Regions from separate parts of the Bacillus sp. FSL K6-0138 genome, predicted to be linked through region 1. Evidence: predicted binding sites of a transcription regulator. Region 1 holds the regulator's gene; the other holds the start of a gene.
What was found. Region 1 encodes LexA, which represses DNA repair genes until DNA is damaged. Its sites were predicted from a motif close to CGAACATATGTTCG; they were not measured.
Positions count from the first base shown of each region.

Region 2: MHB78_RS05380 (YolD-like family protein) is a predicted target of LexA. The motif match lies at 12,597-12,610, and genes of this name have one in related genera.

Region 1 covers NZ_CP150286.1:2,469,335-2,484,446, reverse strand. The annotation lists partial or broken gene MHB78_RS13100 (hypothetical protein) at 1-314, shown strand, start outside; gene MHB78_RS13095 (thymidylate synthase) at 375-1,214, shown strand; gene MHB78_RS13090 (hypothetical protein) at 1,394-1,672, shown strand; gene MHB78_RS13085 (hypothetical protein) at 1,728-1,919, shown strand; gene MHB78_RS13080 (peptidase G2 autoproteolytic cleavage domain-containing protein) at 2,023-4,458, shown strand; gene MHB78_RS13075 (hypothetical protein) at 4,500-4,643, shown strand; gene MHB78_RS13070 (penicillin-binding transpeptidase domain-containing protein) at 4,683-5,168, shown strand; gene lexA (transcriptional repressor LexA) at 5,394-6,017, opposite strand; gene yneA (cell division suppressor protein YneA) at 6,171-6,482, shown strand; gene MHB78_RS13055 (recombinase family protein) at 6,502-7,170, shown strand; gene MHB78_RS13050 (DUF896 domain-containing protein) at 7,212-7,445, shown strand; gene tkt (transketolase) at 7,603-9,606, shown strand; gene sirA (sporulation inhibitor of replication protein SirA) at 9,774-10,214, shown strand; gene MHB78_RS13035 (YneF family protein) at 10,299-10,517, shown strand; gene MHB78_RS13030 (aspartyl-phosphate phosphatase Spo0E family protein) at 10,601-10,765, opposite strand; gene MHB78_RS13025 (cytochrome c biogenesis protein CcdA) at 11,009-11,716, shown strand; gene MHB78_RS13020 (response regulator) at 11,780-12,145, shown strand; gene MHB78_RS13015 (CcdC protein domain-containing protein) at 12,238-12,723, shown strand; gene MHB78_RS13010 (DUF2621 family protein) at 12,760-13,188, opposite strand; gene MHB78_RS13005 (Hsp20/alpha crystallin family protein) at 13,418-13,792, opposite strand; gene MHB78_RS13000 (small acid-soluble spore protein P) at 13,902-14,051, opposite strand; gene sspO (small acid-soluble spore protein O) at 14,077-14,223, opposite strand; gene acnA (aconitate hydratase AcnA) at 14,457-15,112, shown strand, end outside.
Region 2 covers NZ_CP150286.1:973,980-989,091, reverse strand. The annotation lists gene MHB78_RS05460 (sugar ABC transporter permease) at 1-358, opposite strand, end outside; gene MHB78_RS05455 (extracellular solute-binding protein) at 373-1,635, opposite strand; gene MHB78_RS05450 (SIS domain-containing protein) at 1,730-2,719, opposite strand; gene MHB78_RS05445 ((2Fe-2S)-binding protein) at 2,862-3,335, opposite strand; gene MHB78_RS05440 (FAD binding domain-containing protein) at 3,313-4,170, opposite strand; partial or broken gene MHB78_RS05435 (xanthine dehydrogenase family protein molybdopterin-binding subunit) at 4,157-6,441, opposite strand; gene MHB78_RS05430 (NTP transferase domain-containing protein) at 6,480-7,130, opposite strand; gene MHB78_RS05425 (XdhC/CoxI family protein) at 7,127-8,125, opposite strand; gene MHB78_RS05420 (FAD-binding oxidoreductase) at 8,254-9,372, opposite strand; gene MHB78_RS05415 (hypothetical protein) at 9,447-9,617, opposite strand; gene MHB78_RS05410 (EamA family transporter) at 9,620-10,309, opposite strand; gene MHB78_RS05405 (GNAT family N-acetyltransferase) at 10,404-10,652, opposite strand; gene MHB78_RS05400 (hypothetical protein) at 10,649-10,828, opposite strand; gene MHB78_RS05395 (GNAT family N-acetyltransferase) at 11,019-11,333, shown strand; gene MHB78_RS05390 (hypothetical protein) at 11,623-11,775, shown strand; gene MHB78_RS05385 (hypothetical protein) at 11,853-12,536, shown strand; gene MHB78_RS05380 (YolD-like family protein) at 12,690-13,010, shown strand; gene MHB78_RS05375 (STAS-like domain-containing protein) at 13,133-13,441, opposite strand; gene MHB78_RS05370 (ATP-binding protein) at 13,429-14,334, opposite strand; gene MHB78_RS05365 (helix-turn-helix domain-containing protein) at 14,441-14,686, opposite strand.

The sequences.
Region 1 (15,112 bases):
GGCCTAACGGAAAAACGTCAACCCAAATCTATCATCCGGAGCCTGTCGACAAGAAGATGTTTTTAGAAGCCGCCGAATACTCTCAAAACGTACTAAAGAATGAGCCGTTATTGGAATGCAGAGTGCCGTATCAAGGTGAAACGGCGCATTGGGAGTTTTCCGGCTGGAACAGCTGGTTGAGCACAAGCAGGGGGATGGTCACAGAGCCCGCTTACGGCGATGTTAAGGGATGGGCCGAAAAAATTCATCACATGACCGGATATAACAAACATGTCCTGCGCGAAGCCTTGGAGATTTACAGCTTACGAACGTAAGATTTTGCTATTGAAAAAAACGGATTTTATTCATATCATTTTTGGTGAGGAGAGGATAACATGAGCCACTATGATCAACAATACAACGCAATCATCCAAAAAATCATTGAAACCGGCATTTCTGATGAAGAATATGACGTGCGGACAAGGTGGGATTCAGACGGCACTCCGGCCCATACATTGAGCATCGTCAGTCAGAAGATGCGTTTTGACAATTCAGAAGTTCCGATTTTGACGACAAAAAAAGTGGCTTGGAAGACGGCGATTAAAGAATTGCTGTGGATCTGGCAGCTTAAATCAAACGATGTCCGGACGCTTCAAGATATGGGCGTGCACATATGGGATCAGTGGAGGCTTGAAGACGGCACGATCGGTGCGGCTTACGGGCATCAATTAGGCAAGAAAAACAGAACGATAAACGGCGAAAAAGTAGACCAGGTCGATTATTTGCTTCATCAATTAAAGCATAACCCGTCATCGAGAAGGCACATCACGATGCTGTGGAACCCGGACGATTTGGATGATATGGCGCTGACGCCGTGCGTATACGAAACGCAATGGTATGTAAAGGAAGGAAAACTATCCTTGGAAGTAAGGGCGAGAAGCAATGATATGGCATTGGGAAATCCGTTTAATGTGTTCCAGTATAATGTATTGCAGCGGATGATAGCTCAAGTGCTGGGATATGAACTCGGCGAATATATTTTCAATATCGGGGACTGCCACATCTACACCCGTCATATCGACAATTTACATATTCAGCTCAAACGCGAGCAGTACGAGGCTCCAAAGCTGTGGATCAATCCGGACGTCCAAAATTTTTACGACTTTACGATTGATGATTTTAAATTGATCGATTATAGGCACGGCGACAAGCTGACGTTTGAAGTTGCAGTATAAAAACAGGCGGGAAACCGCCTCTTTTTTTTGCTTTCGGGAGGAATCAACGTGAAGAAAAAACTCGCCTGACTTTATGCACATCATTCAAACATTGTATTCTCAGCATACGATATCGAGATCGTTCATTTTCCAGATCCGATGTTTAAACCTGAACAAAAAGCAAGGGAGCAAATGAATGAATGGCTGCGGGTAAGTCTGATGCGATTCTTTTGACTTGCACCTATTATATTGCCGTTTTGGAGGGGGCTTCGCTGCCTGTTTCAACGCCGGTTATAAACATTTTGATGAAATCTGCCGAACGAACGCATCCGGATACTGTGAAAGGAACGATGGATCGTCTGAACCGCCATGCAACTCACCGCCAGGCATCTGTGGATGTAGAGATTGCCGTAATTGATGATGCGTTTGACCTGATCATGAAAGGAAGAGCACGAACATATGGTGGCAAGTTTTTTTGAGTACGTTTGAAAGACGGCTGCAAGGCGGTGGCTGCCGCTCAGCTGGCGATGACAGATGCCGCAAAAACAGCAAGTCAGACAGGGGGAGGGTACGATCAGGACGCCGCTTGATGTACTCGAGGCTGATATCGTCAATCAACTTAAGCTAAAATGGCAAGGGTGGAAACCGGCAGCGGTTTTTCCATCTTTTTTTATAAATCAGTTTCAATTGGCAGAGGAGATTTCATCATCGACAGCCAATTTATAACATTGAAGCAAAGAGGGCGGTCATACCGGCTCTTTAGCGAAGATACAGCCAAGCTTTCCCGCCCATTTCAGCGCTTACATTATAAGAAAGAGGTGTCTTTAGAATGGTGCAATTCAGGAAACCTTTTGATGTGTCTCTACATGCAGGATGGCGGTCTCATTTTCGTGAGGATTCCATTACGCTACCAGAAATGGAGCAGCTCAAAGCAAGGATGCAAAATCTGATACAGCATGCAGGGGCTTCTCAAAGCGTTGAAGTGACAGATGCCAGGGTGACGGCCGAAGGAGAGATCACCTCACTGTTAAAGGAGCGGCTGGACAAGGAATATCATAAACTTCTCAGCAAAATCACCAGGGAAGTAAACGTCGAAGATTTTGGGGCTGTACCCGACGGCAGGGACAATACCGAAGCTTTTCAGAAAGCGATCGGCACAGGATGCGTTAAGGTAAACGTTCCGGCAGGCGTTTATCTTGTTCAGGGAATTAAGCTGCCGTCCTGGACGTATTTCGTCGGACAGGGAAAAGGCGTAACGGTCATTAAGCTTCACGAAAACGCCCCCGCCTATGAGTGGGTGATCACAAATGATGACTATGAAAATGGAAACCGCAATATTTTTGTCCAGGGCATGACATTAGACTGGAATCCGGACAGACAGGGCGGCGTGAGAAATCCGGGCGGGCAGTATTCAAGCTGTTTAACGTTTGCCAAAGTCGAATTCGGCTGGATCAAAGATATTGAAGCCGTCAATGCGGGGCTTCACGGCATTGATATTACATCGCCGACATATGACCACCTGCCTGATACCGACTGGACAAAAGACGGTTCCAAATATATTTGGGTCGATAATTGTGTGGCGTATGGCGCAGGGGATGACGGCATTACCACGCATTACAGCGAATACGTTTTTATTTCTAACTGCCATTCGGCAAATCCGCGCGGAACAGAGCATGCTGAAGGGATGTCCAACTCCAACGGGATAGAGATTGACGACGGATCCAAACACGTTTGGCTGTTAAACAACATAACAAGCGGGAATATCCGCGGGGTGGAAGTGAAGGCGCACGAGATGTGGCCGGCTTCGCAAAACGTTCATATCATCGGGCATATCTCCTACCGTGATGTCCGCGCGTTCGACCTTCGGCATATCGGCCATCACCAGGCTTCAGATCCGGAAAGCACCACAGCGTACGATGTCACGCTCACCGACTGTACGGCCGTCGAGCCTGTCTTCAACCCGCTTTACGACGGTGTGACGCCGAGGGCGCTCGTTGTTTCTGCATATAAGAATGTATATGTCAACGGATTTACGGCGATCGGCGATCCCGAGTATGACTATGGAGGCAATCCTGTGGTTGCTTTACAGTACCGCAGCCAAAACATCACGATCAACGGGATTAAAATCCGCGGGTTTAAAAAGGCCGGTGTTGATATTAATTTATCCGGCGGGGCCAATAAAACCGATTATGTCAAAATATCAAACTTCGATATTTATCATTCCGCTCCAAAAGGAATCTCGATCGGCGGCGGGCTTTATAACGTCAATATGATGAACGGAACGATGATAACAGACAGCGGAACGGTTGGAATCCAATCGCCAAACAGCCAAGCCGTGATCATCGGCGTGCAGGCGGCCGGATATGATGCGGCAGCTTCCATTAAAGGCCAAACGTATGAGCAGGTGCCTGTCAGCTTAAAGGGTGGGGCGCAAATTGCCACCACCTCAGGCTTTGCGTTTGGGGAATCGAGCGCCGTCATTGCCGGCACCGGCGATATTACGGCAAAAGGCGAAAGAAATGCTGTCATCGGTTCTTCAGGCGGTTCGAGTACAGAGGGCTCCCGCGCTTTCGTCGCTGCTTCAAACAACTCCCATATTAAAGGAAACAGCGTATCGAGATCGATTTTGTCTTCAGAAAGCATTACGCTAGAAGAGCCGTACACCGTGGCAGGCGGATACCAGACCATCAACTGGCTTTTGGACTCTCTGCACGGGAACGGCACATTTGCCGGCTCTGTAAGATCATCATTGCCCTGCGGATACGGAGAGTATTTTGAAAGTGAAAACGGGCAGCTGATCGATACGGGGACCATCGTAGCATTAAGAGGGGAAAAAATCGCGCCAGCTCAAGAAAGGGATGATATGCTGGGTGTTGTGTCGGAAACGGCTGCATTTATATCGGGAGAATCGAGCTTCACCTGGCAGAACCGCTATTTGACAAACGAATTCGGCGGATTGATATATGAGGAAAAAATGGATGAAGAAACAGGGGAGCTGATTCGCGTACCGAAACAGAATCCACATTTTCAAGAGGTTTTGGAAGAAAGTTATCTTTCACGGGCTGCAAGGAATGAATGGCATGTTGTCGGACTGTTGGGCCGGCATTACGTCCGGATAGACAGTACGGTTCGCCAAGGAGATTACGTCAAGGCGCTTAACGGGATCGGGACGAGAGCATCTGAAGGCTCCTGGAAGGTGATGAAAATAACTGCCCCATACAATCCTCAAAATGGATACGGCATCGCGCTTGCTATGATCAAATAGTAAATTGAGACAGGTTTCTAACTTTCACCAAGGAAGTGATAGTGATTGAACAGGAAAAAGCCGATGCCAAGCTGCCAAACATTTTTCGTGTGAATGAGCTTTTTGACAAGCGCGACAGAACGTTTATTTTAAGAAACGTAAAGAACGGACAAACCTTTGTCTACATCAAGAAAAGAGCCCAATGAAAGGCTGACGTCCGATCCGCTTTTTAAGCGGAAAATGCGCTGTTCGGATTTCAGACCGGGACCGTCAGAGATGAATACGATGTCAAGCGCCTGGACGGCGTGAAAAGGGAGTTTGATTCCTGGAATCGCGGTCATTTGCCCGGGGCGGGTATGCATGATTCGGTTTTACCAGGCGATGGCCGGGGTATCGGTGAGCAGCGCATGGAAGAATGGATCCGGAAATTGTCATACGGAAATAAGCGGCTGAATCGGTCAGTTTTGGCGTGCAGCACACTGAAGATTTCCGCGATCGTACAAGCGGATTTCACGGAAAAGCTGTACAAAGAATCGCTGCCGTTTGATAAGCCCGTTATGAAAACAGTAAAACGGATGATGATTCAGGAAGAAACGGACAGCTGTACCCTTTATGGAAAATCCGGCGCGAGATTGTCCCGCTCCGGATTAAGATGGTTTGCAGGCTTTATCACATCAGGTGACAGCACTTATGTATTCACTCTAAACATGAACGGCTCAGTAAGGGAATAAACAAGAATCCCCCTGGTCTATCGGCAAAGAGATTTGAATACCTTTAAAGAGTTTCCTTTGTACAACTTTTTTGTTGACAGCAAATATAGTTTTCGAGATAATGAATTTGTAAGCATATTATGAATTCCTCTTTTTCAGGTTCGTATCCCGCGGGACATGAACCTGATTTTTTTGTGAAGAAAAAGGCTGCCGGAAAACCGGCAGCCGAAACGAGATGCTTGCAGATTAATGAACGGTCCGAAACACGCCGATGACCTTTCCGAGAATGGTCACATTTTGGAGAATGATAGGCTCCATCGTCGGGTTTTCCGGCTGAAGGCGAATGTGGGTCGCTTCTTTAAAGAAACGCTTAACGGTCGCTTCATCGTCTTCGGTCATGGCAACGACGATATCCCCGTTGTTTGCCGTGTTTTGCTGCTTTACGATCACATAGTCTTTGTCCAATATTCCCGCGTCTATCATGCTTTCCCCCATAATCTCCAGCATGAAGACATGCTCGTCCGGCGGAGCCAGTCGATCCGGCAGCGGAAAGTACTCCTCGATGTTTTCGACGGCGGTAATCGGCGTTCCGGCCGTTACCTTTCCGATGACGGGAACGTTCACAACCTGGCTTTGCGGAATGTGTACCCCTTCTTCAGTGTCCAATATTTCGATGGCTCGCGGCTTTGTCGGGTCCCTTCTGATCAGCCCTTTTGACTCGAGCCGCGCCAAGTGGCCGTGTACGGTTGAACTTGATGCCAGGCCGACCGCTTCGCCGATTTCCCTGACGGAAGGCGGATAACCTTTGCGTTTCACTTCTTCTTTGATGAAACGCAAAATATCAAGTTGTCTTTTTGATAGCTTCGTCATGATTTGCACCTCAAAACGTCGATTTTAGCTAGATTATAGCATGTTTTTCCTTTGAGTACAAACATAGGTTCGAAAAAAGCGATTGACAGAAACATTTGTTCGTATGTATACTGAACAAAAAGCGAACAAACATTCTATCTTGAGGTGATCGTATTGAAAAGAGAATCATTGATTTTCGTCAGTCTATTTACCGCTGCGATTAGCACCTGTGTTCTGTTTTTGTCTTTTGCCGCTAAGCTCGAAGAAAGCAAGCAATATGTTAAAATAGAAGTTCAGCAAGGAGATTCGCTATGGAAGCTGGCCGACCGCATTGAAGGCGGAACAGCTGCTGACAAGCAGAAATTCGTCGAGTGGGTTGCGGATCGAAACGGTCTGCCGACGTCTGTCATCAAACCCGGCGATGTTTTAGTCGTGCCGGTAACGAAGCAGCATTCTGATCAGTATCAGCTGGCGGTTGTAGAATAGAAGGAACGGGGGGATTTCTGTGAATGCGATTATATACACCAGGGTGAGCACGGCGAAAGAAGAGCAGGAGACCTCCTTAAAGCGGCAGGAAGAAGAGCTTGCAAGGCTCGCCGCCGAACACGGCATGACCGTCGTAAAAGTCATTTCCGAACAAGCGAGCGGATACGAGCTGGATCGGGACGGCGTTTTTGAATTGCTCGAGGAGATTAAAACATCCGATGTCGACGCCGTTTTAATCCAGGACGACACGCGGCTGGGCAGAGGGCATGCAAAGATTGCGCTCCTTCACTTTTTGTATAAAGAAGGCGTTCAAGTATATACGCTTGCCCATAGAGGACAGCTTGAGCTTTCTGAAGCCGACTCAATGGTTTTGGAAATCGTCGGGATTGTGGAGGAATACCAGCGGAAAATACATAACCTGAAAATTAAAAGGGGCATGAAAAAAGCGGTCGAAAACGGCTACCGCCCGGAAAAGAACTTAAAAAACCGCGGCGGAGGAACCGGGAGGGAGCGGATTGAAGCGCCGCTTTCGGAAATCATCAGGCTGAGGGAAAACAAGCTGACATTTGCCGAAATAGCAGCCGTCCTGAGAGGTTTTGGATACAGCATTTCCAAAGCTACCGTCCACCGCCGCTATCAGGAATATATGGAGGACGGAGTAGCCGAATCTGTTGTCAAACGAGACTGAATTTAGTAGTATGAAGGTGAAACAAAACAAAGGAGTATATCATGATTTCTAAAGAGAAAATAGCCAGAATCAACGAGCTTGCCAAAAAATCAAAAACTGGCTCTTTAACAGACGAAGAAAAAGCCGAACAGCAAAAGCTGCGGCAAGAATATTTGAAGGGCGTCCGCGCATCTATGAAAAATACGTTGAAAAACGTGACGATTGTAGATCCTGAAGGCAACGATGTGACTCCCGAAAAGCTGAAAAAAGAAAAAGGGAACCGCAGGCTGCATTAATTTATGGGAATACGTCAATATCGTATTCCTTTTTTGTATATACTACAAATGACATTTGTTCACGATTTTTCATTCAGCTTTTGAGCTGAAATGGTTGTGAAAACCGATGTGTCGATTTATGATAAGAAAGTAGAGTACATACAGGAAGGGGATTAAAATGAAAACGATTGAATTAAAATCTGTGGCAACGATACGAACATTATCTATAGATGCCATTGAAAAAGCAAAATCCGGCCATCCGGGTATGCCGATGGGAGCTGCTCCGATGGCTTACACGCTTTGGACGAAAATGATGAATGTGAACCCTGAAAATCCAAACTGGTTCAACAGAGACCGCTTTGTGCTGTCTGCGGGACACGGTTCGATGCTTTTGTACAGCATGCTTCATTTAAGCGGCTATGACGTTTCAATGGAAGACTTGAAGAATTTCCGCCAATGGGACAGCAAAACGCCGGGGCATCCTGAATACGGACATACTCCCGGGGTTGATGCGACGACCGGTCCGCTCGGCCAAGGAATCGCAATGGCAGTCGGCATGGCGCTTGCAGAACGCCATCTTGCGGAAACTTACAATCGTGACAAATATCGTGTCGTTGACCATTATACATACAGTATTTGCGGTGACGGAGACTTAATGGAAGGAATCTCTTCAGAAGCAGCTTCCCTTGCAGGCCATCTGAACCTCGGCCGTTTAATCGTGCTGTACGATTCCAACGATATTTCCCTTGACGGAGATCTTGACCGCTCATTCTCCGAAAATGTGAAGCAGCGCTTTGAAGCGATGAACTGGGAAGTCCTTTATGTTGAGGATGGAAACAATATTGCCGAAATCACTGCAGCGGTTGAGAAAGCAAAGCAAAATGACAAACAGCCGACATTGATCGAAGTAAAAACGACGATCGGCTTCGGTTCTCCAAATCGGGCTGGAACGTCAGGCGTTCACGGTGCTCCGCTCGGCGCAGAAGAGGCTAAACTGACGAAAGAAGCATATGAGTGGACATATGAAGAAGATTTCCATGTTCCTTCCGAAGTGTACGAACACTTTAATGAAACGGTGAAAGAACCGGGCAAACGCAAAGAACAGGAATGGAACGAGCTGTTCGCCGAATATAAGAAAGCTTATCCTGAGCTTGCCGGGCAGCTTGAATTAGGTATTAACGGAGAACTTCCGGCAGATTGGGATCAAGATATTCCTGTCTATGAAAAAGGAAGCAGCCTTGCTTCCCGAGCTTCTTCAGGAGAAGTATTGAACGGAATCGCAAAAAGAGTGCCGTTTTTCTTCGGAGGATCTGCCGATTTGGCCGGTTCTAATAAAACAACGATCAAAAACGGCGGAGATTTTTCAGCGAAGGACTATGCCGGCAGAAACATTTGGTTCGGTGTCCGCGAATTTGCCATGGGCGCTGCTTTAAACGGAATGGCTCTCCATGGCGGTCTGCGGGTGTTTGCGGGTACATTCTTCGTCTTCTCAGACTACTTGAGACCGGCGATCCGTCTTGCCGCATTAATGGGGCTTCCGGTCACATACGTATTTACCCATGACAGCATCGCTGTGGGTGAAGACGGACCGACGCACGAACCGATTGAACAGCTTGCATCGCTTCGCGCCCTTCCTAACTTGTCTGTCATGAGACCTGCGGACGGTAACGAAACGGCCGCTGCATGGAAGCTTGCGCTGCAATCGAAAAGCCAGCCGACTGCGCTTGTCTTGACGCGTCAAAACCTGCCGACGATCGATCAGTCTGCTGAGGCGGCATATGAAGGCGTGGAAAAAGGAGCCTATGTCGTATCAAAATCTCAAAATGAAAAACCTGCGGCTATCCTGCTTGCGAGCGGATCAGAGGTCGGACTTGCGATCGACGCCCAAAGCGAACTTCGGAAAGAAGGCATTGATGTATCTGTCGTCAGCGTTCCGTCTTGGGACCGCTTTGACAAACAGTCAGACGAGTACAAAAACGCCGTTCTTCCTTCTGACGTGACGAAGCGCCTTGCCATTGAAATGGGCTCTCCGCTTGGATGGGAAAGATACACAGGCACTGAAGGGGACATTCTCGGAATCGACCGATTCGGCGCATCTGCCCCTGGCGAAACGATTATGAAGGAATACGGTTTTACGGCTGAAAACGTAGCAGACCGCGTGAAAAAACTGTTGCAGAAATAATGTAAGGTGATATAGAAAAGAGAATGATCAGTCCAATCATTCTCTTTTCTTTGTTTTCGACAAAATTAGTCCCTTCTCTTATCATCATCAGACAATTATTTCTCTCCCCCTTTTGTATAATAGAAGGCATATCATCAGAATCGTGATACAAGGGGGATGGGACAGGGATGGAACGCCATTATTACACGTATTTGATTGAAGAGGAGTTTGCGAGCCACTATTTCGGAAAGGAATCTGTCATGTTCAAACTTTTCTATGATTATCATTGGACAAGCCCTGAGGAAAAAAAGTCACAGCTTGCGGCTAAGCAAATCGAGTATATTACAAAGCCGATTCCGGTTTCCCATATTCACAAAAGGCTTAAAATGAACCTCAGCAGGGAGGACTATACACAGGTCGACTGCATATATCGGCTGCTCGTCCCTGAGGGAAGCGCTTCCTTTATCATGAAAGACCAATATATCGAAATTCTGGCAAACGGCAAATTCGATGCCGAAACCGTCTTTTTTGAAATATTGAGGAAAGTGAGCCCTTGCTTTCTCGCGATGGATTTTGGTATGGAACGATACGGGTGGCTCAACCCTGTAAAAGAAAGAAATTTTATTTAAAAGAAAGAATTTGGACTGTAAATGTTGTATAATAGCCTTTGGTTTAGTACACTTTATACGAGACAACATGAAGGAGGAAATTAAATGGATTTATGGGTTGTCATCCTGGTGGGCGTTTTGGCTTTGCTCGCAGGTGTTGCACTAGGATTTTTTATCGCTCGTAAATATATGATGAACTATTTGAAAAAAAATCCGCCAATTAATGAACAAATGTTACGCATGATGATGATGCAGATGGGCATGAAGCCGTCCCAAAAGAAAATTAATCAAATGATGAAAGCCATGGAAAATCAAACGAAATAATGCGAATGCGATTATGACATAGAAGAAACATGGTTATAAAATAAAAAACCCGCTTTTTTTGGGTTTTTTATTTTGATCTATAATTATTGTGTGCTGCCGCTCAGCGATAGTTTTTGGTATTCTAAAAGAAGGATATCAAGCTGCTGGCTGTGCTGAATGGTAATATTTGATGTCATGCCATTTGTCATGACAATTTGCAGCAACTCTTTTCTTTTTTCCTCAATTTCATAAAGCAGGTTTTCTTTCATCACAGGAATTTATCCTTTCTTCTGTATATCATCTTTTTCGATGCCTACTAAATGCTATTATATCCATATATAGGTTTCTTTTCAATTCAAAAGGCAGGAAGGGTAAATAGCCGAAAATCGATTATATAAAGAAATTCGGAAAGACTATATCTTTTTTGGTGATATGTTGGAAAATTGAAATGTAATTGTCATAGTAGATGTTTTTCTTGCATGATATTCCTGTAAATGGAAGGGAGAAAGAGAATGACAGATATTAATTATGTTCTGGCTTTCGGCGCAGGATTCCTATCTTTTATTTCGCCTTGCTGCCTGCCGCTGTATCCGGCATTTTTATCCTATATCACCGGCGTCAGCATGAGTGACATTCATTCGGACAGAATGATGCTGCAAAAAAGAAGCCTGCTGCACACGGTCTTTTTCCTGATCGGATTTTCGGTTATTTTTGTTGCCTTAGGCTACAGTACATCGCTTGTCGGCTCCTTTTTTAAGGATTACCACAATTTGATCAGGCAGCTTGGAGCCATATTGATCATTTTTTTCGGTTTTGTCACATTGGGCGTGTTTAAGCCTGAATTTTTAATGAAAGAGAGGCGGCTTCACTTTAAAAACAAGCCGGGCGGTTTGCTGGGCTCCGTCGGCATTGGGATGGCTTTTGCGGCCGGCTGGACGCCGTGTACGGGTCCGATATTAGCTGCCGTAATCGCGCTGGCCGGGACCAATCCGGTATCTGCGGTGCCGTATATGCTGCTGTATGCACTCGGATTCAGCCTGCCTTTTTTGCTTCTGTCCTTTTTTATCTCAAAAGTTAAATGGCTCAGGAAGCATCAGCTTCTGATCATGAAGATCGGAGGCGCTGCGATGATTTTGATCGGAATCCTCCTGTTTTTTGACTGGATGACGAAAATTATCATCGTATTATCGGAGCTGTTTGGCGATTTTAGAGGATTTTAGGATCTTTTTTAGAGGGTGGCCGTTTTTGTTATAATAAACTGGACTGTGATATTGGAGGGGAGTATGACAAGGGTTTTAATTGTTGATGATGCAAAATTCATGAGAGATAAAATAAGGGGAATTCTCGAGGCGGAAGATTTTCCTGTCGCAGGGGAAGCCGAAAATGGCGAGGAGGCTGTATTGCTGTATGAAGAGCTCAGACCGGACCTTGTCATCATGGATATTACGATGCCTGTGAAAAACGGAATCGAAGCGTTAAAGGAAATGATTCAAATCGAGCCGAAGGCAAAGGTGATTATGTGCACGGCCATGCGTCAGCAGCGGATCGTCGTAGAGGCGATTGAGGCCGGCGCAAAAGACTTTATCGTCAAGCCTTTTGAGGAAGCAAAAGTAATGGAAGCCATTCGGCTTGTGCTCGGGAAAGCGTAAACGAAGGTAACCCGCGGGAATGGTTTTTTTCTGCGTTTTGGAGTATAGTATACAGTAGAAAAATTTGCAAAAATATAAAGGGATGATACTTTATGATGATTGTAGTTTCATCTATGCTTGCCGTTGTGATGGCCGTCGTTGTCATGGCTGTCAGAATCAAGTCATCTGAAAAACCGGCTACGGCCAAAAAAATTATATTGCCGCCGATTTTTATGAGCACAGGCGCATTGATGTTTTTATTTCCGATGTTTCACGTTACAGGCGCAGAATTTTTGGAAGCCATTACTGTAGGGATGATTTTTTCGATTTTCTTGATTAAAACGTCAAAATTCGAAATCAGGGAAGATAAAATTTATTTGAAGCGTTCCAAAGCCTTTGTATTTATTTTGATCGGTCTTCTTTTGATCAGAATCGTCATGAAAAGCATTTTGAGCACATCAATCGACTACGGGGCTTTAAGCGGAATGTTTTGGATCCTTGCATTTGGGATGATCGTTCCGTGGCGGATCGCCATGTATTTATCCTTCAGAAAGCTTTCAAACCAACTGGAAGCGTCAAACAATATGCAGATCAATTAAAGCAAAACCTTTCCGTTTATCAGGAAAGGTTTTATTTTATTTAAAAAGCGCCTGGTACGGGGAGTGGTCAATATTTTTTTCCTTCAAGCGTTTGAGCAGAAACTTATGATCCCTTTTCGGGGTAGCCAGTATATAGCCTCTGACGATTAAGTCCTGGTCGATCGAACCGGCGTTTTCTTTTAAAGCCAGCTCGCCGATTTTTCCGGCGATTTTCGCTTTCGCTGTGTCGCGAAACAGCTCGGGAACCGGAGACACCAGCTCTTCAAGCAGCTCTTTTTCTTCCTGCTTCCACATGTGCCTCGTCTTCTCAATGTAGTAGTCCTGCCAGTCAAGCTCTGACTTTCCGTCCTCTTTTGGAAGACGTTTTAAAAATTTGCGAAACATAAAAAATCCGCCGATCGATAAAAGGACGATCATCGTGACGATCCACAGCAGCATCAGCCATAAAAACCAACCTTCCAGCATCTATCATCACTCCTTTATCTACAGACTATTGTACATGAACCCATTTTAGAAGAACATAGAAAAAATAATATAAATTGGCGGCATCCGTCTAATCAAAAGAGCCGCTAGAACATAGTCTATCGTATAGCAATTCTCTTTTTCGGCCATGGAGGATTGCTAGAGGATATTTGACGGGTGAACGGAAAAACCCCGGCAGGGCTAAGCGTCGCGAAGCATGCCGGGGTCCTTTTTATTCATGAAAAGGAATATGAAAAGAAACGGATGTTTCATCTTTGTTTGCTTGTTTGCTGATTTTAACGGTAAGGATTTGATTTTTGCATTCGGTTTCAATCTGCTTGTCATTCAGAAAAAAAGGAAGCATCATCGTTTTTTCGTACTCCTGTTCGTCTGATATGACGGCAAGTTTGAAATCATAACCGGAAAACGTGATGCGCAGGCTGCGGGGGGTGACGTTTGACAATTCTGTTTCAATAATATATTCGGTACTTGTCTCATACAGATCAATGGGAAGGGTTTCATCGTACAGGACAAAGGGGTCATCAAAAAACTGCTTCATCCATTCCTCTTCAAAATCAGAGGAATCGAACTGTTTTGCATTTGTCATTGAAGCATTCCTCCATACCTAGCCTTCATGATAAGGTATGCTTCACTTTGAATACTTGTGAAAAGGGAAACGCCTGCGCCGGCATAAGCCTGTCCGCAGGCGTTTGCGATTACATATCGTGATGCGAGTTGTGTTTTTGCCTTGTGTGGTTACGGTTTTTCACCTTTTTGCTTCCGTCCAAAGGTTCCGGCTGCTGGCCTGCTTGAGCTCCCTTCGGCGCGTTTTTGCGCATATCTTTGCCGTCGTTTTTATTCGTCAATATTCCCGACCTCCTGTTTTGGGTTTTATTGATTCGTTTTGCGCTTTTTATTGTTTTGGCGTTCGGCTTCGGTCAGGATGTGCTGGTCATCCTCAATGTAGCCGGCGCCGTTTCCTTGCCTTTTCGCATTGTTCATTCCGGGAATGACATGATTTGCTTTTCGCTTTGACAATGCTATCACCTCAGGCTGTAGTATATCCGCGTTTCCGCCTTTGTATAAAAAAATGTATTTCCAGTAAAATAAACTTTTTTACAAGTATAAGGCATTCTTATTGAATTTAATAAAAACATTGATATTTACTTATGTTTAAAATTGTTTTAAGATTAAATTGTGAGAAAATTGTGGTGAAATATGCCGATTTTTCTGGTATATGATCTTGATCTTTAAAGGGGGATTTTGGAGAAATGGCGAAACAGCAGCAAATCGCAAAAAAAGACGCTTTTCAGTCAAGAAAAACGTTTACTGTACACGGCAAAACGTACAGCTATTATTCTTTAAAAGCATTAGAGGATCAAGGAATTGGAAAAGTGTCGAAATTGCCTTATTCCATCAAGGTCCTGCTGGAATCTGTACTTCGTCAAGTCGACGGAAGAGTCATCACAAAGGAGCACGTTGAAAATTTAGCAAAATGGGGCACTGCTGAATTAAAAGACCTTGATGTTCCTTTTAAACCTTCCCGGGTTATTTTACAGGATTTCACCGGTGTTCCTGCCGTAGTAGACCTCGCTTCATTGCGCAAAGCAATGGCGCAAGTCGGCGGAGATCCGGACAAAATTAATCCGGAAATTCCGGTTGACCTTGTCATTGATCACTCCGTACAGGTTGACAAAGCGGGTACCGATGATGCGCTGACTGTCAACATGGATCTTGAATTTGAAAGAAATGCAGAACGTTATAAATTTTTAAGCTGGGCAAAAAAAGCGTTTAACAACTATCAAGCCGTTCCGCCTGCAACAGGTATCGTCCACCAGGTAAACCTTGAGTATTTGGCGAATGTCGTACATGCCGTCGAAGAAGACGGAGAAATCGTCACTTACCCTGATACGCTCGTCGGAACAGA
Region 2 (15,112 bases), 1.5 Mb from region 1:
AAGCGATAACCGTCATGGAAATGACGACAGGAAGGAAAAAAACCGTTCTGAAAAAAGGAGAGCTCCTTCTCAGCAGCCGGTCCTCAAGGATGGCGGCCGTGATCAATCCGCCGCCTACTTGAAATACGATGGATACGGCGGCATACAGGGCATTGTTTTTCAGCGCTTGAAAAAATACCGGATCTTGAAACAGCTGGATGTAGTTGCCGAAACCGATGAACGCCTTTTGCGGCTCAAACGTGCTCCATTGAAAAAAGCTCAACACAATGTTTTGCAATATCGGAATATAGACAAACAAAAGAAACAGCAAAGCCGGAAACAAAAAGACAAAGGGTAGCCACCGACTCCGATTAACCAAGCATTTCACTCCATTCATTTAGATTTTGCCGCTTTTTGCACCTCTTTCATGACTTCCCCGGGCGTCATATCGCCCCCGAGCATCTTTTGAACGTTCATTAAATAAGCATCTGCGATTTCCGCGTCAACATCCATGTCAAACCATGCGACCATCCCCTTTGCCTTATTGAGGCTGCCGACGGCCTCGAGCTGGTTCGCATCTGCGTTGTCCTTATTGGCGGTCCCTTTCACAGGGCTGAACTTTCCGACGTCTTTCACCAGTTTTTCCCCCATTTTTTTTGACGTCAAAAACTTCAAAAACGCCATCGCTTCTTTCGGATGTTTTGTTTTCGATGAGATCATAAAGCCTTCCGGCGCTCCCGTTAACAGATCTGAGCTCCCTTTTTGCCCGGAAATTTCGGGAAATGAAAACAAGCCGAGATTGACGCTGCCATTGACAAGCTTAATTTCCGAAGTCTCCGCGTAGATCATTCCCGCCTTCCCGCTCTTAAACTGCTGTCTCACATATTCGTGGTCGACGGAATTTACATGTTTCGTAAAATAAGGCAGGAGCTCCTGCAATTTGGCCAGCGCATCGACATATCCTTGATCTGTGAAACTGGCATTTACCGTATGATAGTCTGTCTCTCTCGTTTTTTCATCGACAAGCCTCTGGTTCAGCGTTCCGATATAGTGGGATATCGCCCATGTCGCTTTTGCGCCGAATGCGATCGGTGTATAGCCGTTTTCTTTCAACACCTTTGATGCGTGAATGAGCTCGTCCCACGTTTTTGGAGGAGAAAGGTTCAGCTTTTTGAAAATGTCTTTGTTATAAAAAAATTCTTTGGAAGCCATCTGCCATGGGACGCCGTATCTCTTGCCCCCGGCGGAAAACGGCTCGATCTGTGATTGCAGGAGCCGCCCGGACCACTTCTGATCCTCTTCATAATATGAGGTGAGATCAAGCGCCCTGTCCCCTTGGATGATTTTTCTGGCGAATTCATCGCTCGAGGCAAAATAAATATCCGGAGGCTGGCTTGTCCCGAGCATGACTTTGATCTTATCCTTGTAAGAATCGTTCAGCACCGCTTCCGTTTGGATCGAAACATCGGGATGGCTGGCTTCATATTCTTTGACGGCTTCTTCGAAGAAGCTTTTTTCCGGCTCTTTCGGCCAGCGGTGAAACAGTTTTAAGGTGACCTTCCCCGACCCGGAGCCCGAACTTTGAAAACCCGAGCAGCCGCTTGCAAGCAGCATGGCAGCGACAGCGGCGATAACAAATACATACCTCTTTTTCAAATGAAAACCCCTCCTTTTGTACAGATAAGGCGGGACGGCACCCGCGGGGCCGCCACGCCGTTTAGGAAAATTCATGATGTTATATAATGTTATATCAATACTCAACTTTCCACATATACCGTCTTGTCGTCAGCGGATGGTTCCGCGCTTCAGCCAAAGCGTCGGCATACAGGCGCAAGACGCGGTTCAGCACGAGCGGGGCGAGATAGCCTTTTACGTCATCGCTGATTCCGTCAAAATCGTAAGCTTTGGCATCGAGAACCGTCAGCTTTTTGCCGTATCGTTTTGAGAAAGCGAGCGCCCGTTCTTCGAGCGGCCTCGTTTCATCCAAACCGAGCAGAATGATGAACGGCACCGACTCATCGATAATTTCAAACGGACCGTGAAAATATTCGCCTGCATGAATGGCCTGCGAATGAATCCATTGCATTTCCATGAGGATGCAGATGCTGTACGAATAAGCGACGCCATAGTTTGCACCGCTTGCCATCGTATAAATGACCTGCTCCTTCTGATGGGTTTCGGCAAATTGCCGCGCGTTTCCGTCTTCTTTTTCCAAAGCCTGTTCATAGACTGCCTGAAGCTTGTCCAACCCGTCGATCGCCTGTTCAAATTTCGGATGGTTTTCCAATACTTGCAGCACTCCGAAAACAATTTGGTATAAGACGCCGTAATTCGTATTGATCGCGAGGGCTTCTTCCCCCCAATCGTATTGAACGGCATACTCTGCCGCCTCAGCCAAAGGAGAATCCGGCTTAAACGTCATGGCGATCGTCAGCGCCCCTTTGCTTTTTGCAAAACTTGCGGCTTTTACGGTTTCCGGCGTGTTTCCGGAGTGAGAGCACAAAATGACGAGCGATTTTTCTCCGAGCTGGACGGGATTGCGCTGAATAAATTCGTTTGAGCTGTAGAGGTCGGAGCTGATCGCTTTTGACTCTCTGTCAAACACGTATTTGCTCGGATACATAATCGCGGAAGAACCGCCGCATGCGACAAAGAAGACGTGATCGACCGTTTTTCCTTTCAAATCGTGCAAAAAAGCTTGAACTTTCGGGTTTACTTTTGCCGTTGCCTGACTGCTCAATTCCTTCACTCCTATTCTTATATTATATAACGTTATATAACATTATATATTGTTATATTAGCGGCGCAGAAATGCACCTGTCAATATAGTTTTCTGAAATTTTAAAAAATAAATAAAAAGCACTGTATGTAGTGCCTTTTCTTCAAATCTCCGATTTTTTCGCCAAAACCGATTTTACCGCTTGTTCGATTTCCTTATATCCGGTGCATCTGCAAATGTTCGAATCGAGCCACTCTCTGATCGTTTCGTCATCTGCCTCAGGATGGGTTTCCGCGAGCAAATGGCAATTCATGATAAACCCCGGTGTGCAATAGCCGCATTGAAAAGCGAAATGACGTACAAACGCCTGCTGAATGGGCGCCCCCTCCAAGCCCTCGACCGTGACGATTGTTTTGCCGGTGCATTCGGCCGCAAGCATGAGACACGACTTCATCGGCCGTCCGTCGAGTGAGACCGTGCAGGCCCCGCAGTCTCCGTTCAAGCAGCCCGGCTTTGACCCGGTTAATCCGAGTCTTTCTCTGAGAACGTATAAAAGGGTGTCGGCATGCCTGATCATGACCTCTCTTTCCTCTCCGTTTATGTGAAGCGTGATATCAGTTCTTTTCCCATTTGTCATATTCATCACCTTTTAATATGCTGAAAATATCAAACAGCGTATGTTTGATTACGAATTTGCGATACTCAGCAGACCCTTCGGTATCATCCAAAACCGGTTCGGGCAAATGGCGGATCGCCTGCTGAACCCTGTCTTCAACCGGCATATTCGGATCATTTAAAGCCGCTTCAACCTGCTTTGACCGAAAAGGAAACGGACTAACGCCGCTGAATGCGACGCGGACCCGGTCATCCACCCGAATGGCTGAAGCGGTTACTAAAGGATAGCCCGTTTCCCATTGCTGACGCACTTTGATGCTGGCATACGGCAGGTTGATATACCGTTTTTCGGTCAGGAGAAAAACGAGCAATTCCCCTTTTTTCAGCTGCAGCTCTTTGTTGAACACCTCATGAATCGGATAGACGTTCATCCCGTCCCCGCCCAATGTCATGATTTTGCTGTCAGTTAACAAAAACGGCAAAACGGCTTCACGGTAAAAAATCCGCCCGCAAATGTTGCCGCCCAGCGTAATTTTGTTGCGCGCGGTGCGATCTGCGACTTCCCTCGCGGCTTTGCCCAACAAAGGAAAAACGCCGCTTTCCGCAACTTCCGTCAACGTCAGGGCAGCGCCTAGCACAAGGTGGTTCTGCTCATATTGCATGGCCCTGCATTCGGGTATTTCTTTAATATCGATGACCGCCTTCGTATGCATCAAGTCTAAACGGCCGAGCGTGATGTGCTCCGTGCCTCCCGAGAAATAGGAAGGCTGCTTCTCCTCCCTGTCAAGTCTTTGAAACAGCCGGGCCGCTTCCTCTGCCGATTCAGGCCGGTAATATTCAAAATCAAACGGAATCATGTTTGCCCTCCTTCATCTTCCAAATCAGCTCCGGAATGAGAGGCAGCTCATTTAAGGGAACGCCCGCAGCTATCGTCAAACTATTCGCCAAAGCCGCCGGCATGCCGAGGATTCCGTGTTCTCCGACTCCCCTCGCCCCATACGGTGCGTCAAGCTGAGGCGTCTCAACAAAATCAACGACATATTCCGGATGCTCGCCATAGCGAATCGGCCTGTATGTTCTGAGCTGATGATTTAACACCCTTCCAAACCCGTCAAACCAAAACGTTTCCCGTCCGGCGAACGAAAGCCCCATGCTCATCGCACCCATAACCTGGCCTCTCGCCATTTTTTCATTTAAGACTCTACCGATGTCAACTACGGTTACCGCTTTTAAAATACGGTACCTATAAGTTCTTTTATCAAATTCAACCTCCACTCCGTGGGCAGTGACCGTCCATTCGGGCCCCGGTTTCCCGGCCCCTGTTTCAGGATCCAGAAGCGTTAAATGCCTCAGCATGTAATTGCCGCGCCCGATGATCTGTCCGCCGACAGAATTGCCGTTCGGATATTGATAACCGTATACAATATCTTTAAAATTCAGGCCTATTTTCGGATCATCCCTTAAAAACACCCGGCCGTATGCAACCTCGATATCCGACTGCGGCGCTCTTAATGCACATGCGGCTCTTTCTTTTGGCGGATGACGTCATCTGCCGCTTCCAAGAGCGCCCTGCCCGCCATAAACGTTCCCCGGCTGGCGACCGTTTTCCAATGCTCGGGCGTCGTCTGTGTATCGACTTCCATTCGGACATAAATTCGACTCGGGTCCATTTTTAAGCGTTCAGCCAAAAGCTGCGTCAATATCGTTTTTGTTCCCGTTCCGATTTCCACAATTCCCGACATGATATTGACGCTGCCGTCAGGATTAAATGTCAGGACAACGCCTGAACTGGCATTCAGATCAATCGTTGACGTTTTCCAGCCGCAGCTGATCCCTTTTGCCCTGACCTTGTGCCCCTCCAATTCGATTCTCTCGCCTTCTTTCCAGTTCATCAATTCTTTCAGGCGGTCAAGGCATTTCGGCAGATTTCCGACGTTGCTCGGATTCAGCAGCACGCGGGTAGGCGTCGTATCTCCGGGAAGAATCGCATTTTTTCGGCGAAACTCCAAAACGTCCATCCCGAGCTTCCGCGCCAAAATATCCATCGTCCGTTCGAGCGCAAACAGCAGCTCTGAATGGCTGAAACCCCTAAAAGGCCCTGCATACGGATGGTTCGTATACACGCACAATGAATCGCACCACAAATTGTCGATCCTGTACGGTCCTGTACAATCGACTGCTGCCGCCCGGCTTAAATCGGGCGACTTATCGGCATACGCCCCGCCGTCGAATAAATAAAGCAATTCTGCCGCTGTTATGATTCCGTCCCTTGAGCAGCCGAGCTTGATTTTTGCATCCAGTCCGATATGGCAAGGCGACGTCAAGATATCCTCTTCCCTCGTGTTCAGCAGCTTCACAAGGCGGCCGCCAACCGCTTTTGATGCTAAATAGGTGAGAAATTCCTGCTGAACGGATGCCTTTCCGCCGTATGCGCCCCCTACAAGAGGAGTGTGAACGATCACTTTCCCGACTTCTTCGCCAAAATATAAACTGATTAATTTTTTTATCATATACGGCGCCTGGGAAGACGACCAAATCACGACCGTCCCATCCGTACGGATCTCACATAATGAACACCTCGTTTCCATCGCCGCATGGTCTGAAGGAGAAAACGAAAAAGACGCTTCTGCCGTCACATCGCTTTCAGCCCAGCCTTTTTCTATATTCCCTTTTCGGATTTTTGTCCGGTTGGCGATATTTGTGCCGGGTTCAGGGTACACGTTGACCTGCAATTGATATTGTTCGACGTTTTCATGAACGAGCGGTGCATTTCTCAAAAGCGCCTGAGTAGGAGAGTTGACGACGGGAAGAGGCTGATATGACACCTTGATCATGTCCGCCGCCCGCTTGGCCTGTGCGGGAGTATCTGCGACAACAACGGCTACGGGCTCCCCGTGATACCTGACCTTATCAGCCGCAATCGGAGGACGGTCACGGATTTCTTCCCCGACGAGCGGGTAACGGCCGCCTGTCAGAACGGAGCGCACTCCGGACATCCTCCGGGCGGCGGAAGTGTCAATCGCCTTGATCCTGGCATGTCCGTACGGGCTGATCACGGTGCGGGCATAAAGCATGCCGGGTGACGCAATATCGCCTGTATAATTCGCTTTACCGCTCACCTTTTGCATGGCATCTTTGCGCAGAACACTTTTGCCTATGACTGTCACTAACGCCCCTCCTCCTCATTCATTTTTGCAGCATGGCAGCGAGCAAGATCATAATCCGCAGGTGTATCGACATCCATAAAGTACAGGGGATTGCTGTATGATTTAAGCTTCCCTGCGTTCCGGCCCTTGTTCCTGATGATTTGCCGGGCCCCTTCATCACCGCGGAGCTTCATCAGCACAGGGAACACTTTCTTTGAAAAGAGGACAGGAGGCCTCGGAATATCTTCATAGCACGACGCAACAAAGTATAAAAACGGCTTTTTGCGGAATAAAGAGAGCAGCTCATCGATCACATCCCCCGTAATGAACGGCTGGTCAGCAAGCAGAATCATCGCCCCATCGGCATCAAAAGCTTCGGCCCTTTGCAAACCGCACCGCAAAGAGCCGGCTTGCCCCTCACTATGATGCCGGCACGGAACATGGCTCCACTTTTCGGCATACGGCCTTAAGAAAAAGGACGGGCTGAGCCATGCCAAAGGGTCGCCCGGTTTTGTGACAACGAAAATGTGGTCCAATTTTGAATGCAGGGCTGCTTTTAAAGCATTGCTTCCGAGACACTCTCCTCCAAACGGCAATAAAAGCTTGTCGCGGTCCATCCGTTCGCTTGTGCCGGCAGCCAAATAAACGCCCGCAATTTTCGCTTTTCTCATCCCTTCGCGGCTTCCTGAATGAGTTCCCCGGCAATGCTGATCGCGATTTCCTGCGGTCCGCGGGCGCCGATGGGCAGCCCGACCGGTGAATGAAGCCACTCCGGAATTTCCTCTGTCTGCAGAAGCCGCGCCGTTCTTTTCTGCGGTCCTAAAATCCCGGCATAACGCAAAGGACGCTTCTTCAAAAGGGAAAGAATCTCTTGATCCCTTTGAAAATGGTGAGTCATGATAACGACATAATCATCGCTGTTCAAATCGAGCTTTGGCACGATGTCTTCAGGAAAACCGACGGCCAATGCGTCTGCTGAAGGAAAATACTCCGCCCGGCAAAATGCCGGCCTCCAATCGCATACGGTAACAGAAAAGCCGATTTCCGCAGCAAATGAAACGAGCGGCCTTGCATCAGGCCCCGCCCCGAAAACGATGAGGCGCGGTTTCGGCCGGTATAAATGGAAATAGGTGCACATCGGCGCATCTCCGACTAGCTGGATTCCGCTTGCCCTTTTATTTTCCGGCATTTTGATCTGATGTTCGTCAATATTTCCAAACGTCTGACCAGTCGCTGTAAAAAAACCGTATCCCGTCTGTTTGAAATCATTTGTTAATTCCTTCACATGCTGGACGGGTATCCCGCTGTCGAGAAACTCCTTCATAATTCCAAGGTACTTTTTCAGCTTGTCATCAACCGGTTCCAGCAAAATATACAGCACGCCGCGGCAGCACGCCCCCTGCCCCCATGTCAGATCGTCTTCAGCTTTCATATCATATGTAAAGGTATCGGCTTCTCCCTTATTTAGCACGTTGACCGCCCGCAACGCAAGGTCGTCCTCGAGGCATCCGGCACTCAGCATCCCGATCCGGGTGCCGTCTTCCTGAAAAAGCATCACGGTTCCTTCTTTTAAATACGCGGATCCTTCCACATGGATGATCGTTGCAAGGACGCTTTTCCGGGCTGATCCCTGTATCGCTTTAAGGATGCTGTGAATGCTTTCCATGAAGGCACCTCCCGAGTATGTACTGCATTCTTTTCATTTATATTGGCTGAACCTGTGTTTTAAAACTTTATTTTCATAGAAAAAGAAAAACGTTCACTCCTTTTAATGAGTGAACGCTTTTGATCATGCTATTCGAGCGCGCCGGCCGGGTCATACAAACTGATATCGATCTCCACTTGCTCCTCGAGGGCGAGCTTTGCCAGCTCAGCTCCCAAAAACGGTCCTGACGTCAGCCCTGAAGCGCCAAGCCCGTTGGCGACCAGTAAACCTTCCATCCCCGGCAGGGAACCGATCACCGGAAGGAATCCAGGGGTGAACGGCCTGAAGCCGACCCGCGCTTCAAGCATTTCCCCGTGTTCGAGACCCGGGGCTACAGACAGCGCCTTTGCAAAAATTTCGTGGAGCCCTCCGGCTGTTACCCTGCAGTCGCCAAGTTTAGGATCATTTTCATGGGTCGCTCCGGCGACAACCCTCCCGTCTTCAAACGAAAGGATATACTGGTCATTCGGCGGCATCACGACCGGCCAGCTTCCCGTATCAAAGCCGGACAAACGGAGATGAACGATTTGCGCCTTTTGATGCGTGACCAGAAAACTGACGCCAAGCGGGTTCAGCAGTTCATTGGCCCAGGCGCCTGCTGTGATAAGCACCTGATCGGCGTATACCTTTCTTTCATCAGCTTTAATCCCTGTGACACGACCGCTTTCATACAGCAGTTCGGCATGTCCCTCGATCACGGAGGCTCCGTGTTTTTTTGCCGCGTTCACAAGCGCACGCCGCAGCGCTTTTCCATTCACCCGCGCCGCCCCGCTGATATGTACCGAACCGTACCCTTCCGCCAAAGGCGGAAATAAGCGTTTTGTTTCGTCAGGCGTCAAGCGGGTGATCTCGCCGATTTCCGGCGCATCCTGACGCCTTTTATGCGCCCGCTCGGCCATCTGCTCCAATTTCCGCTCGTCTGTATGGAGGCTGATCGCGCCTGTTCGTTTGTATCCCGTATCCGTTTCGCCATCGTCTTCCAATTGTTTAATTAAATCCGCATAGTATTTCGCCCCGCCTTTGGCCAGCTTGTACCACGCCTGATTCCGGCGCTGCGACAGCCAGGGGCAGACGATCCCCGCCGCGGCGTCCGTTGCCCGTCCCTGATCGCGGCGGTCAATCAAAGTCACATCGGCACCCTCTTTTGCGAGGTGATACGCGGCGGATGCACCGAGTATTCCTGCGCCGACAACGATCAATTTCTTCATCTTTAAAACACCTTTTTCATTTCTGATTATTATACAAATATACCGGATAAAAGCGGCTGAATACAACCCGGACGTTAACCGGCGGCCACCGAAATCACCCCCAGCACCATTAAAACCGCGGCGATGACGCGCACTCTCCCAAAGCCTTCAGAAAGCAGCACAGATCCCATAATCGTTCCGATTAAAATACTGATCTCGCGGATCGGGGCGACTTGACTGACAGGAGCAAAAACCATCACGCTCAAAGCTAAAATATACGCGCCAATGAATTAAAAATTCCCACTCCGGCCGCTTCCAGCCGATGATTCTTCCATTCAGACCGGACGCCATTCCAATTCTTCACCGCATAAGGCGTCAAGATGATCAGCCGGCCGATCGTATTAAAATAATCCAACAGCAGCGGCGGAATGAGAAAATGGCTGACCGCTGCTTTATCAAGGATCGTATAGCCTGCGATGATTGCCCCGACGGCCAATCCGTAAAGGATCGGGATGAGCGCCCCCGCCTCCTTTAACTTTTTCATTCCTCCCGTAAAAAAGAGAATGCTCGTCACAATCAAAAGAATGCCTATGAGCGTAACATGTGTCATTTTCTCATGAAAGATGATCACCGCCAGCACACACGTAAGAAGCGGTCCTGTGCCTCTTGCGATCGGGTAAACCAGGGATAGATCACCGATACTGTACCCCTTTTGGAGGACGAGAAAAAACGCCAGATGACTAAACACGCTCGCCATGATCAAAACCGTTTGCCACATTCCGATTTCAGGTTTTTCATATAAGATGACCCCTATCGCCAAAGGACTGTAAAAAACGGCTGCGATGGCAGTAAACAGCCATATAAACGGAACCCCGCCATCGGCTTTTTTAGAAAGGTAGTTCCAAGAAGCGTGGATGAAGGCTGATAATAATAACAAGGATAGCCCAACTGCCGTCATGAAACACTCCCCCTAATCCGGTTTCATTCGGTATACTCTCTTTTTAAAATAGACATGAAGCGAATCGTATCCATCTCCATTTTTGATACATTCTCTAAAATGTCCCTTCCAGCACAAAGCCCTGCTTTTGATAAAGATGGAGTGCGCGTACATTGTCTTCTTTGACATCAAGCCATAAACGATTGGCGTTGTACACACGAAATGCCCAATTCTTTATGATTCTGAATGCTTCTTTTCCATAGCCCATGCCTTTTTTGGCAATCGTAATTCTTCGCAATTCAAGGCTCTTATTCGGGTTTTTTAGACCGGCGATGATCATATATCCGACCGGTTCATGACTCAATCGCTCTTAATGATAAGGTGCAGGATGTCTTTGTCCTCTAACGCCTTTTTATGTATATCGATAGACCAGGGAATAATGAAACGGGCATTTTCCTGATCAGCTTCCAGCCGGCATACAAACTCCAAGTCGTTTACAGTTGAATACCGCAAGTTGATGATTTTCGAATCGTCCAACATGTGAATCACCTCCATGATGTTATGGAACAAACTCTTCATTTATTGTAGCATTTTTACATTTTGATTTTGCTGGTATTCTTTACTCACAATATAGAAAAAGTTCGGTGGGCGGAAAACATGAAGCAAATTCAACTGCGGCATGAAAGCGATAAGTGGGTAAAGAGGGTTACGGATATAGTTTACAAGGAGTTTGTCGCAGCTTCCGGCAGCGAGTGCTGATGTATTGTCTTTCTTTTCGAATGCCCATTCAGAAACGCTCCCGGTCACATTTATTGCGATCATTGATGACGAATGCGCGGGAACGGTTTCGGCATTTGAACATGACTGCAAAGAACGGCCCGAGTACAAGCCCTGGCTGGCATCGCTTTTTGTCGAACCGGCCTGCCGCAGCCTGGGCATCGGCCACACATTAATAGAAGCGCTGCTGTCCTGCTTATATCGACGTGTATTTGAAGACCGAGCATGCATCGGATTATTCAAAAAGAGGGGCTGGATTTTCGCATGAGTGCGGATGTCGATATATTTAAAAATACATGCTTGTATAAAAAAAAGACGTGAACTGAAGTCACGTCTTTTTTAATTTAACCGATAGACCCTTCCATCTCGAACTTGATTATTTTTGAACATCTTGCTATATCATAACCCGTTCTAAACATTGATTTTACGGGGTTTCTTATTTTTTTTAATCACTTAAAATCATACTTTATCATGATTTCGTGGGTGTTCTGTGGGTGACCCACACCCTTTCTTTTAGTTATACTATATCTATCATTACAGAAAAGGAGAGTCCATAAATGAGCATTAATAAAACCCGTGGTTTTCTGTATATGATTGCTCGTATTTTAGGCGATATTGATGCTGCTCGAAAAGGAAAATTAGGAAAACGTGTAGTAAGAAGAGCTGCCGGAAAAACAACCGGCAAAATATTAGGAAAGCTATTCAAGTAAAATTATGTAGAAAATCCCCCTCAATTGTTTTAAAATGTAAATGTTCATTATAAAACATAGAGGGGGCCTTTTTCTATATGAAAAAATTCACATTTTTATTTTTTGCTCTTCTTTTATGCTTTGCTCTTTCAGCATGTGGAGGCAATTCAACAAATGCAAATTCAAAAGAGCAAGAAAAAGATACAAAAGCCACAGAGAGTGAAAACGATAATTCCAATAACAACACTCAAGAAGAGAGTAGCAAAAAGACATTAAATAAAGTTGGTGACAGTTTATACGACCCTAATACCGGGACAGTCACATTAAATGCCATGAAAGATATCAGCAATAAAAAACTGATCATTGGTGATCTAAAGGTGAATTTTCTCAATGCCAAGGTGATTACTGTCACAAATCTTTCTGACGCTTTTAAAGCAGAGTTAAAAGAAAATTTTGGTGGTGAACCAAAGGAATTTACATATGCTCAAATTCTTTATAAAACTGAAAACACCGGAAATGATGAAATTTCATGGAGTGGATTTCAAACAGCTGTAACGAGTGATGGTCGGCAAATGGATTTAGATTTTAATTTAAGTTTTGGCATTCCTAATCCATCTTCAATAGATATGATGTCAAATTCTAAAATGGATGACAATATGGTTTGGGTGCCTGTAAAAAAGGATGTGAAGAGCGTTAGGCTAAAAGCTGATGATGTTTTAAAACGAGATAACTCTAAAAAGGACTTTATTGTTTATGGTAAAGAAATAAAAATTGACCTTTAAATAAGCCCTTCTCTTCGGAGAGGGCTTTACTTTTAATGGGTTATTTTTCTTGTTGAGAACAGAACAAATGTTCTTATATAATCATCTCAAAGGAGATGAAACACCGTGAGAGATGACAACCTTAAAGATCGAGGCACAATCAAATGGACGGCAATGATGCTGCCCGAGCATGTCAGTTTGCTTCGAGAGTTAGAAAGCACCCATAACAGAGTGAAAAGGCCGGTACTTGACATGACCCAAATTGAAGACATGGAACGGATCATATGTGAGGCGATGGAGTATAATACCCCGGTGCAGTTCGCTGTATTTAAACCGCTCCCGTTTTTGAATGGAGCAGACACCGGGGAGATCATTTATATAGAAGGAAAAATCCATTACATAAATCAGATACGGAAGGTTTTTCATGTCATGGATTCGAAAGGAGACACCAACCTCATTAAATTTGAGGATGTCGTCGGCGTGGTAATGAAATAAGCCCTTTAAGAAGGGCTTTACTCATAAAAAACTACTTATTCTGGTTCTAATTCTTCTTTCCTCAACGTCCAAAGAATGAATTGCATGAAATGGAGAGTATAAAAAGGTCCCTTTAAAGGACCTCAGCAGCTAATTAGTTGTTTTCTTTTTTTTACTTCAAATTTAAATCTGTCGTTTATTGCTGTATTAATTTGCTTAGTAGTATCAATAAACTTTAGATGTCCTTTGACAAAGTCAAATCCATATTTATCAAGCAAATCAATAAGAGCTGTATTTACAAAAGATGAAGTAACGCCACTAATTCCTGAAAAAGAAAGATTCACTTCTTCTCCACGACTGAACTTTTGATCAATAATATCAAAAATTATTTGTCCATCTTCATTGGAGTAACAACGTTCTACGTGGTCAATAACTTTGATTACAGATCCCATTCGAACTCCTCCTTATCATTAATCTCTTCTTCAAAGTTCCTTGTATCAAGGACAATTTCAATGAATGTGCCAGGATAATAACTATTTCCCTGTTTAGATTTTATCCAAACTTCATTGGAATTATTCTGCTTACATGTTAATATACCATGTAATGATTGAATGTGAACCTTTCCACCGTAATTTCCCACAACATTTTTTACGAGGGTCGACAAACCTACCCCTCTGTTTTGTGGGGTTGACTTTGAAGAATAGCCTTCTTCAACAGCTTTTTCTATAGCCTCTGTATCAGTTAGAAAAGGATCAACTTTTCTGATGGTGTTTGGAATGCCTATACCAAAATCAGAAATAGATATTTGAATTTCATTAATCCTTGGATAATGCTGGGCGAATATACAACCGATATTTTCTTCAGCATGATCATTAATGTTATTGAAAATCTCCCCAAAACACATTTTGATTGTATCAAGAGATGATTGGCTAAGACACATTTCTTTCGATAACCAAGGAATGAAGGTCGAACCCAACCACTGATAACTGCCACTATATGTTACATTCTGCAATTCTAAAGTTGTTTTCCGTACCCTTGAATTATTATACAATGTCTTTCTAAGATAGCGATTAAAGAACATTGAATCATCCAAATATTTAAGGCCACTGTCCCTACCAATAGGTACTTTTTTAGGAGTCTTTAATTTCACTCTTACGTCTCTCGCCTTTAACCATTCAAAAAGATTACTTAAAATGGTAACACCACTCGGTTCTATATAGTCTAGGCTACAAAAGTCAAATGTGATTTCTTGATCTTTAGGAAAAAAATCTTTTGTAATAACCTTGTCAATCAGTCCCCCCATCGTATCCTTGGTGAAACGATAGGGTAATTTTACATTAAGCAAAAACATCGCACCCTCTTCATATAATATGAAGTATTTTACCATATAACAGTTGTCGAATTTTGTATAAATTTAGCGAACAAGGAACGGAAAAGCATTGTGTTTTATCTTATTCATCATACGGCCGGTATTTTTTCCGGCCGGCTTCTAATTCTTTTTTCTTCTTTTCCAGATCTGCACGGAGAAAAAGGCTGATCCCGCGCAATTTTTTTACCGGATTGAGTTTTCCGTTATTAATGAGCTGGCTCATTCTTGCCCGGGTAATCCCGAGTAACTCTGCCGCCTCGTTGGTGGTCAGGACTTCACGCCTGACGAAGTCCTCGACCTCCTGACGGTTTTTCAGATGGTATTCCATGCTTACCTTCTCCTTATGTCTTTAATGATCGTGTAAATGGTCACAGCCAACACAATGAACATGATGACCGTTGTAGAGGTACTTGTCCATAATTCCCGCAGCCCAATAGCTGCAACGCTTAACAAAATCATGGAAAAAATGAATGTTTGTTTTTGCTTCATATTGTATGCTAGACTGGTTATAATTATATTAGGAAGCGAGCGAGCCACCGCTCACTTCCCACTTGCTAGTCGTCCTTCTTATTATTCTTCTTTGCATCCGATGATTGCTGTGCAATCCAAGCGATGGAAGCAACATAGAAGATAATTTGAAGGACTTTTATCATGTTGTCCAGCATTTCTTCACCTCCTTACACTCTTATTATACAACACCTATAAACAATTGTATATAGATTTCAAATAAAAAATTCCCTCCCTTTGAAAAAAA